DNA from 2 places in the Pseudoalteromonas sp. J2K-J979 genome. Region 2 is predicted to be linked to the other one. Evidence: predicted binding sites of a transcription regulator. Region 2 holds the regulator's gene; the other holds the start of a gene.

Region 1 (4,398 bases), 950 kb from region 2:
AGCAAGGTTTGGTATTTTAAGTTGCTTAAAAAAATGTGTTTTTCATGCTCAGGAAGACCCTGAAAGTCAAGTCGATCTTTGCTGACATCGACTTCTTCTGGTCGCCAGAAAAATGAAAGTTGTTTTTCGATTAGCTTTTCGAAGATAGGGTGTTTTTGTTGGTCGTAACGTGACACATTCACTGATTGACCGAAAAACATGGGTTCTTTTAATTGATCGTTATGATTACGGCTGAAAGTTGAATAAGACATAAATTTTCTCAAAGGCAAACAGAAGCTGGGCAAGAGAGCTTGCCCAGTAATTTAATTAAATTTTACACGCACCACCGGCACAATCATCATCGGCATCCGGCGCGATCTCATTTTGTGCATCAGCTGCACCGTCACGAGTATTATGATAATACAGTGTTTTAACCCCATATTTGTATGCTGTTAAAAGATCTTTCAGTAGTAATTTCATTGGGACTTTCCCACCTTCAAATTTACCCGGATCATAGTTAGTGTTGGCAGAAATAGTTTGATCAACAAACTTTTGCATAATGCCAACTAACTGAAGGTAGCCATCATTTGAAGGAATATCCCAAAGTAATTCATATTGATCTTTGAGTCTGTCATATTCTGGTACAACTTGTTTTAAGATACCATCTTTACTTGCTTTGACGCTCACGTGACCTCGCGGCGGCTCGATTCCATTGGTTGCGTTTGAAATTTGCGACGATGTTTCTGATGGCATCAGTGCAGACAAAGTCGAATTTCTCATACCGTGAGCTTGGATACTCTCTCGAAGACTATCCCAATCTAGCTTGAGTGGCTCTGAGCAAACTGTATCAAGATCTTTTTTATAGGTGTCAATTGGCATGATCCCTTGAGAGTATGTTGTCTCGTGGAATTTAGGGCATGCACCTTTTTCTTTTGCTAATTCATTAGAAGCTTTCATCAGATAATATTGAATTGCTTCAAACGTTTGATGAGTTAAGCTATTTGCACTGCCATCTGAGTATTTTTTACCATTTTTCGCCAAATAGTAGGCATAGTTAATAACGCCTATTCCTAAAGTACGACGATTCATCGTAGCATTTTTAGCAGCTGGAACAGGGTAGTCTTGGTAATCAAGAAGGTTATCCAGTGCTCGTACGGCCAATTCAGCTAGCTCTTCCAGTTCAGATAAGTCATCGATAGCTCCTAAATTGAATGCAGATAAGGTACATAGAGCTATTTCACCTTCTTCATCCATTACGTGCTGCAATGGCTTAGTCGGTAAGGCTATTTCGAGACATAGATTTGACTGTCGGATAGGCGCAACTTTTGAGTCAAATGGACTGTGAGTATTACAGTGATCGACATTTTGTAAGTAAATACGACCAGTGCTCGCACGCTCTTGCGCAAACATAGAGAATAACTCAATCGCTTTAATACGCTTTTTGCGGATATGCTCATTTTGCTCATATTGGACGTATAGTCGGTCAAACTCAGCTTGATCTTCAAAGAATGAATCGTACAGGCCTGGTACATCAGATGGACTGAATAAGGTGATATACTCATCTTTTATTAGGCGGCTGTACATTAATTTATTAAATTGCACGCCATAGTCTAAGTGACGAACGCGATTATCTTCGACACCACGGTTATTTTTTAATACCAGTAAGTTTTCAACTTCTAAATGCCAAAGCGGGTAGAATAAAGTCGCAGCTCCGCCACGTACACCGCCTTGAGAGCAACTTTTAACAGCTGTTTGGAAATGCTTATAAAAAGGAATACAGCCAGTGTGATACGCCTCACCATTTCGAATAGGGCTACCAAGTGCTCGGATACGACCTGCATTGATGCCAATCCCCGCTCGTTGACTCACATACTTCACAATTGCTGAAGATGTTGCATTAATTGAATCTAAACTGTCACCACATTCAATCAATACACATGAACTGAACTGGCGCGTGGGAGTTCGCACTCCAGCCATGATTGGAGTAGGTAACGAGATTTTAAATGTCGAGACTGCATCATAAAAACGTTTAATATAATCAAGACGATTAGATTTCGGATATTTAGCAAATAAACTCGCAGCGACTAAAATGTATAAAAATTGTGCACTTTCATAGATCTCACCTGTGACTCGGTTTTGAACTAAGTATTTTCCCTCTAGTTGCTTAACAGCGGCATAACTGAATGTTAAATCTCTATCATGATCGAGCACATTCTCAAGTTCTTCAAATTCAGTTTCTGTATAATCAGCTAAAAGATGTGCATCATATCGCTTGTCTTCAACCATTTTAACTACATGAGAATAAAGCTTTGGTGGCTCGAATTGTCCATAAGCTTTTTTGCGAAGGTGAAATATAGCTAAACGGGCAGCTAAAAATTGATAATCAGGTGTTTCTTTTGAGATTTGATCAGCGGCTGCTTTAATGATTGTTTCATGAATATCTTCAGTACGGATACCGTCATAAAACTGGATATGAGATTTTAATTCAACTTGTGAGACCGAGACGTTATTTAGTCCTTCCGCGGCCCATGTAATGACACGATGGATTTTATCAAGATCGAGCGATTCCTTTCTTCCATCGCGTTTGCTCACAGATAGCTGTTGGTTCATATATATGCCTGCATTTCCTAGGGTGTTAGCGAAATTTATTGTTTTAGTTTTAGGCGGTAGGCCTGTGTACTTATTAAGCGCATTAAGTTGTTTAGCTTTTAAACACTATATATGGGTGCAACTCAATTCTGGATCACAAGATAGAGTGGTATGATTTTATTTGCAAGGGACAGATCTCAGTCAGATTGTGGATAAGTTGGCGATAAAATTAAAAGGTTAGTTAACACTAACCTTTTGCCTTTTGATTCATTAGAAATAATTAAAAATCAACAAATGATCTTGAATAATTAAATATTTATTTTTTTTTATTTTGTTGATTATTTTTAACACTGTGCAATATAAAACTCAGCACTTACGAAAGAATAAAAACTACATATAGTGATTAACCTTACTTAAAAACACTATATGTAGTTGATTAGTTGTTGAGCATCGTTGAATACTAAATCAGCATTCCAAGTTGATAGAATGAGATCTTTTGGTAGATACCCCCAGCTAGCAATAGCTGTTTTCATCCCGGCATTATATCCCGCTTCGATATCTCGATGAGCATCACCGAGGTATAAACAGTCAGCTGGGTTGATATTAAGTTGCTGACAAGCTAATAAGATGGGTTCTGGCGAAGGCTTTGCAACGGGCAAGGTGTCTCCGCATACAACAGCGGCACATTCATTTAACAGCGCAAAGTGGCTTAACAAAGGTTGCGTGAGATAGGTCGGTTTATTTGTGACGATGCCCCAAGGAATAGCCAGTTCGTTTAGTTTAAGCAATACACGTTCAATATCTGGGTAATAACGGGTGTGAATGGCAATGTGGTGTTGGTAATAATCAAGAAACTCAGCTTTAAGGCTTTTTTGGGGCTGAATGGCCCAATCTTCACCAAAGCCAGCCTGTAATAATGCTACACTACCATTCGATGCATGCTGTGTGTATTGCTGCGAAGATAACGGCGGGAAATTATGCGCCTTTAAAACATGATTTAGCGCTGCGCCTAGATCATCAGCGGTATCGAGTAATGTGCCATCTAAATCGAACAATATGGATGAAGTCGTCATTACAGCTTCTCAAAATGAAGAATATAATTGACGCTTACATCTGCACCGAGTTTATACTGGCCTGAGAGTGGATTATAACTAAGACCATTGCTTGCACGCACTTTTAAGCCATATGCTTCAGCCCAAGTGATGAGTTGCGCTGGCCGGATAAATTTATCATGGTCATGAGTGCCTTCAGGTACCATCTTTAAAATTTTCTCTGCGCCTAATATCGCAAATAGGTACGACTTCACGGTTTTATTCAAAGTAGAGAAAAATACATGTCCGCCAGGTTTAACCAGTTTTGCAACTGAAGCTATGACTGATTGAGGATCGGGGACGTGCTCGAGCATCTCCATGCAGGTCACGACATCAAATTGAGCAGGGTTGTTAGCTGCAAATGCCTCCGCGGTAGTTTGTTGGTATTCAAGCTTGATTCCAGCTTCGAGTGCATGAAGTTTTGCAACATTCAACGGCTCCAGACCCATATCGATACCCGTTACCTTTGCACCCATGCGGGCCATACTCTCACTTAAAATACCCCCACCACAACCCACATCTAGTGTATTCAGTTCAAATAAGCCATTCGTTTTATCCATGATAAAATCGAGTCTGAGTGGGTTGATATCGTGTAGAGGTTTAAAATCGCCATTGAGATCCCACCAATGCTGTGCGACTGCTTCAAATTTTGCAATTTCATCTTGATCTACATTTTGATGTTCGGTCATAAAAAGGTTCCTCGTTAATCTGGGCGCATTATATAAGGTGAAAACACAAA
Region 2 (4,398 bases):
CTTTGGATCTCGCTTTCACACGGAGTGCGTTAAATGAATGGGGTGGGCAGTGGCGAAATCAACTCTCTCTCGGTTATGAAAAAGCATTACGGACTGAGTTTTATCAGCCATTGACTAGTACCGAAGATTTTTATGCGACTGTGTCGCTTGGATACCTCAAAGAAGAGCGCCGTTTAAAAAACCAAGAAAGCATCTATATCGATTTACAAAAAAAGTCACTTTTGGGACAAGTTGCAGCGGGTTACTATTTTAATAAAGACTGGGTTGCTGAAGTTGGTTTAATCACTGAGTCGGGGCAATTAAGTAACCAAAACTGGGCAAAGCAAGCCTCTGATTATACTCAAGATGGGTATTATTTCTCTCTCAATTTTGATGATTTAAATAGTATCAACTTTCCGACATTGGGGAATAAATTTACTGTCGCAGTCCATCAACGACAAGAAGAGTATGACCATTACTTTAATCCCATCGAAAATGACCGTTCATTGCAATTGTCTGTGGATTGGCGAGGTGCAATGAGGTTTAACCATCATGCGCTTGTCGGTGCCGCTTCTTTCACAACGATAGATAAAAGGGGGGCGTTTACTGCCAATATTGCTGAGCTCGGTGGTTTTTTAAATTTATCCGGGTATGGGAAAAATACATTGATTGGTGCACATAAAGCTTTTGGAGCGGTGATTTATCAATATGATATTGGTCGAGATATTTTGAATCTCAATAACTATCCCCTTTATTCGGGGCTAAGTTTAGAGGCGGGAAATGTTTGGTCGCTCCCTGAACAAATTGATTTAGATGATCTGTTAATTTCGGGTAGTCTTTATCTAGGCACTGACTCTAGCGCAGGCCCGATGGCGTTTGGTGTTGGCTTTGCGGAAGGTGGCGAAACGAGTGTATTTATTTCACTTGGGAAAAATTGGTGGTGATAAATATCTCTTATGTTTTTATGTTAATGTATTTTTAATTGTTATGTAAATGATTAAAAAATATCATAATTAAAGGACTGTGAAAAAAATTCAATTGCTGTTTAAATATGCTCACCTTGTCAATGTAGGCAAATACGCTATTTGCGCGTACAATATCGCCTTCTTTGATCCTTTATTACGTTGCAACTAGGAGAACCCATGTTAGAACGCAGCATGAACATCGCAGATTTTGATCCAGAGTTATTTGAAGCTATTAATAAAGAAACAGCTCGCCAAGAAGAGCACATTGAACTGATTGCTTCAGAAAACTACTGTAGCCCACGCGTTTTAGAGGCTCAAGGCTCTCAATTAACAAACAAATATGCAGAAGGCTACCCAGGTAAGCGTTACTACGGTGGGTGTGAGCATGTTGATGTTGTTGAGCAGTTAGCAATTGATCGCGCAAATGAGTTATTTGGTACTGATTACGCAAATGTTCAACCACACGCGGGTTCTCAAGCTAATGCCGCTGTATTTCAAGCGCTTTTACAGCCGCACGATACCGTGTTAGGTATGAGCTTAGCGCATGGTGGTCACTTGACTCATGGTTCTCATGTTAATTTCTCTGGTAAAACGTACAATGCGATTCAGTACGGTCTAAATGACGTAACGGGTGAGATTGATTATGCACAAGTTGAAGCGTTGGCACTTGAGCATAAACCTAAAATGATTATTGCTGGTTTTTCTGCATATTCAGGTATTGTTGATTGGGCGAAATTCCGTGAAATCGCCGATAAGGTTGGTGCATACTTATTCGTAGATATGGCGCACGTGGCTGGTTTAATTGCAGCGGGTGTTTACCCAAGCCCAGTACCTCATGCACATGTTGTAACAACGACGACTCATAAGACATTGGCTGGCCCTCGTGGTGGTTTAATTATTTCTGCGTGTGGCGACGAAGAGATTTATAAAAAATTAAATAGTGCTGTTTTCCCTGGTGGCCAAGGTGGTCCTTTATGTCACATCATTGCTGCAAAAGCAGTGGCATTTAAAGAAGCATTACAACCAGAGTTTAAAACCTATCAAGCGCAAGTGGTTAAAAATGCACAAGCCATGGTTGAAGTGTTACAAGAGCGTGGATACAAAGTTGTTTCTGGTAAAACAGACAACCACTTATTCCTACTTGATTTAATTGATAAAGATATTACAGGTAAAGATGCAGATGCAGCGTTAGGTAATGCGAACATTACTGTAAATAAAAACTCTGTACCAAATGACCCACGTTCTCCATTTGTAACGTCTGGATTGCGTATTGGTTCACCAGCAATCACACGTCGTGGTTTCAAAGAAGCAGAATCGAAAGAGTTAGCGGGTTGGATTTGTGATGTCCTAGACAACATTGAAGATGCGTCGGTTCAGGCTCAGGTTAAAGAAAAAGTAAAGGCAATCTGTAAAAAGCTACCTGTTTACGCTTAATTGCTTTTTCGCAAAATTTATTTAGCTCACAAGCTGACTATTTTTTGCTATCATAAGGCCGCTTTTTAAAGCGGCTTTTTTATGCCTAATTCATCACAACGCTCCAATTTGGTCTTGTGTTTAAATTGACTTATTTGAACGGAAATTCAGCATGTATTGTCCATTTTGTTCTGCAAAAGATACCAAAGTCATCGACTCACGATTAGTGGGGGGAGGCCATCAGGTGCGCCGACGTAGGGAATGCATCGATTGCCATGAACGTTTTACCACGTTTGAAGGAGCTGAGTTGGTGATGCCGCGCGTAATTAAACAAGATGGTAGCAGAGAGCCCTTTAATGAAGATAAATTACTCAATGGGTTACATCGCGCTTTAGAAAAAAGACCTGTAAGCACTGAGCAGGTTGAAGAAGTGGTTCATCAAATTAAATCCCAACTTCGAGCGACTGGAGAGCGAGAAATATCAAGCCATATTGTGGGTGAGTGTATTATGGAAGCACTTAAAAAACTCGATAAAGTCGCGTATGTCCGGTTTGCATCGGTCTATCGCTCGTTTGAAGATATCAAAGAGTTTGGCGAAGAAATTGCCCGTTTAGGTGAATAACATGAGTCAATTCACAGCACAAGACCATCATTTTATGGCGCTGGCTATAAACCTCGCGAGTAAAGGCATGTACACCACAACTCCTAACCCTAATGTTGGCTGTGTTCTGGTTAAAGAGGGGGAGATCGTCGGCCAAGGTTACCATCAAAAAGCCGGGGAAGGTCATGCAGAAGTTAATGCTTTAGCTGAAGCAAAAGGCAAAACCAAAGGCGCGGTTGCGTACGTCACATTAGAGCCTTGCTCGCATACTGGGCGAACGGGCCCGTGTGCTGTGGCCCTAGTTGAAGCAGGTGTTACAAAAGTGATTGCAGCAATGGTTGACCCAAACCCTGCGGTAAGTGGTAAAGGGTTGGCTATTTTACAACAAGCTGGTATAGAAACGGCATTTGGTTTGATGCAAACAGAGGCCGAAGCTCTTAACCGTGGTTTTTTAAAACGTATGCGAACTGGAATGCCATTTATTCAATGTAAATTAGCCGCCAGTTTAGATGGTAAAACGGCACTCAAAAATGGTGTCAGTAAATGGATAACAGGCCCACAAGCTCGATCTCAAGTACAAGATTATCGAGCAAAAAGTTGTGCGGTTTTGACTGGTGCCGATACCGTGTTAGTTGATAACGCGAAAATGAATGTACGATATGATGAGTTGATAGCACCGCCTTTTTCAAATCAACACTTACGTCAACCAATCCGTATTGTTGTGGACTCAAAACATCGCTTAACCCCTGACTTGGCATTTTTCCAAATTGAGAGTCCAATAATCATTCTGACAACTTGCCTTGAAAAGACCCATACTTGGCCTCATTACGTTCGTCATCTGGTTGTCAGAGAATTAGATGGATTTGTTGATTTGGTTGATGCATGTCAACAGCTTGGGCTGATGGGAATTAATCAACTTTGGTTGGAATCCGGTCATACTTTGGCTGGAAAATTTGTGGAAAACGCATTGGTCGACCAGTTTATTTTCTATCTCGCACCAAAGTTAATCGGAGCGAGTGGGCAAAGCCTTTTGCAGCTTCCCGTGTTAGAATCAATGGATCAAGTTTATGATTTAACCCTAGATGATGTGAGCTTAATTGGCTCTGATCTTAGAATTATTGCGTCACCAAAAAGAGAATTGAAGAACTAAATGTTTACAGGAATTATCGAAGCGATAGGGCAATTAACCACTTTACAGAAAGTCGGGGGTGATCTTAGTGTCACAGTAACCAGTAACGAGCTCGATTTAAGTGATGTTAAACTTGGTGATAGCATTGCAACCAATGGGGTGTGCTTGACGGTTGTAAAACTGAACAAGGATGGCTTTGTAGCGGATGTCTCACATGAGACTTTAAGCTTAACTGGCTTTGGTCAGTACAAAATTGGCCAAAAAGTTAACTTAGAAAAAGCCCTTACTCCGACTTCTCGTCTTGGAGGGCA

Evidence for each region. Region 2 encodes NrdR, which represses ribonucleotide reductase genes. Its sites were predicted from a motif close to AAACACNANATNTNGTGTTT; they were not measured.
Region 1: nrdA (class 1a ribonucleoside-diphosphate reductase subunit alpha) is a predicted target of NrdR. The motif match lies at 2,690-2,709, and genes of this name have one in related genera.

The regions. Positions count from the first base shown of each region.
Region 1 is NZ_CM200281.1:1,841,220-1,845,617, reverse strand. It holds gene nrdB (class Ia ribonucleoside-diphosphate reductase subunit beta) at 1-251, opposite strand, end outside; gene nrdA (class 1a ribonucleoside-diphosphate reductase subunit alpha) at 307-2,589, opposite strand; gene AC3KVK_RS08470 (HAD family hydrolase) at 2,991-3,641, opposite strand; gene ubiG (bifunctional 2-polyprenyl-6-hydroxyphenol methylase/3-demethylubiquinol 3-O-methyltransferase UbiG) at 3,641-4,348, opposite strand.
Region 2 is NZ_CM200281.1:890,293-894,690, forward strand. It holds gene AC3KVK_RS04225 (patatin-like phospholipase family protein) at 1-923, shown strand, start outside; gene glyA (serine hydroxymethyltransferase) at 1,122-2,378, shown strand; gene nrdR (transcriptional regulator NrdR) at 2,530-2,979, shown strand; gene ribD (bifunctional diaminohydroxyphosphoribosylaminopyrimidine deaminase/5-amino-6-(5-phosphoribosylamino)uracil reductase RibD) at 2,981-4,108, shown strand; gene AC3KVK_RS04245 (riboflavin synthase) at 4,109-4,398, shown strand, end outside.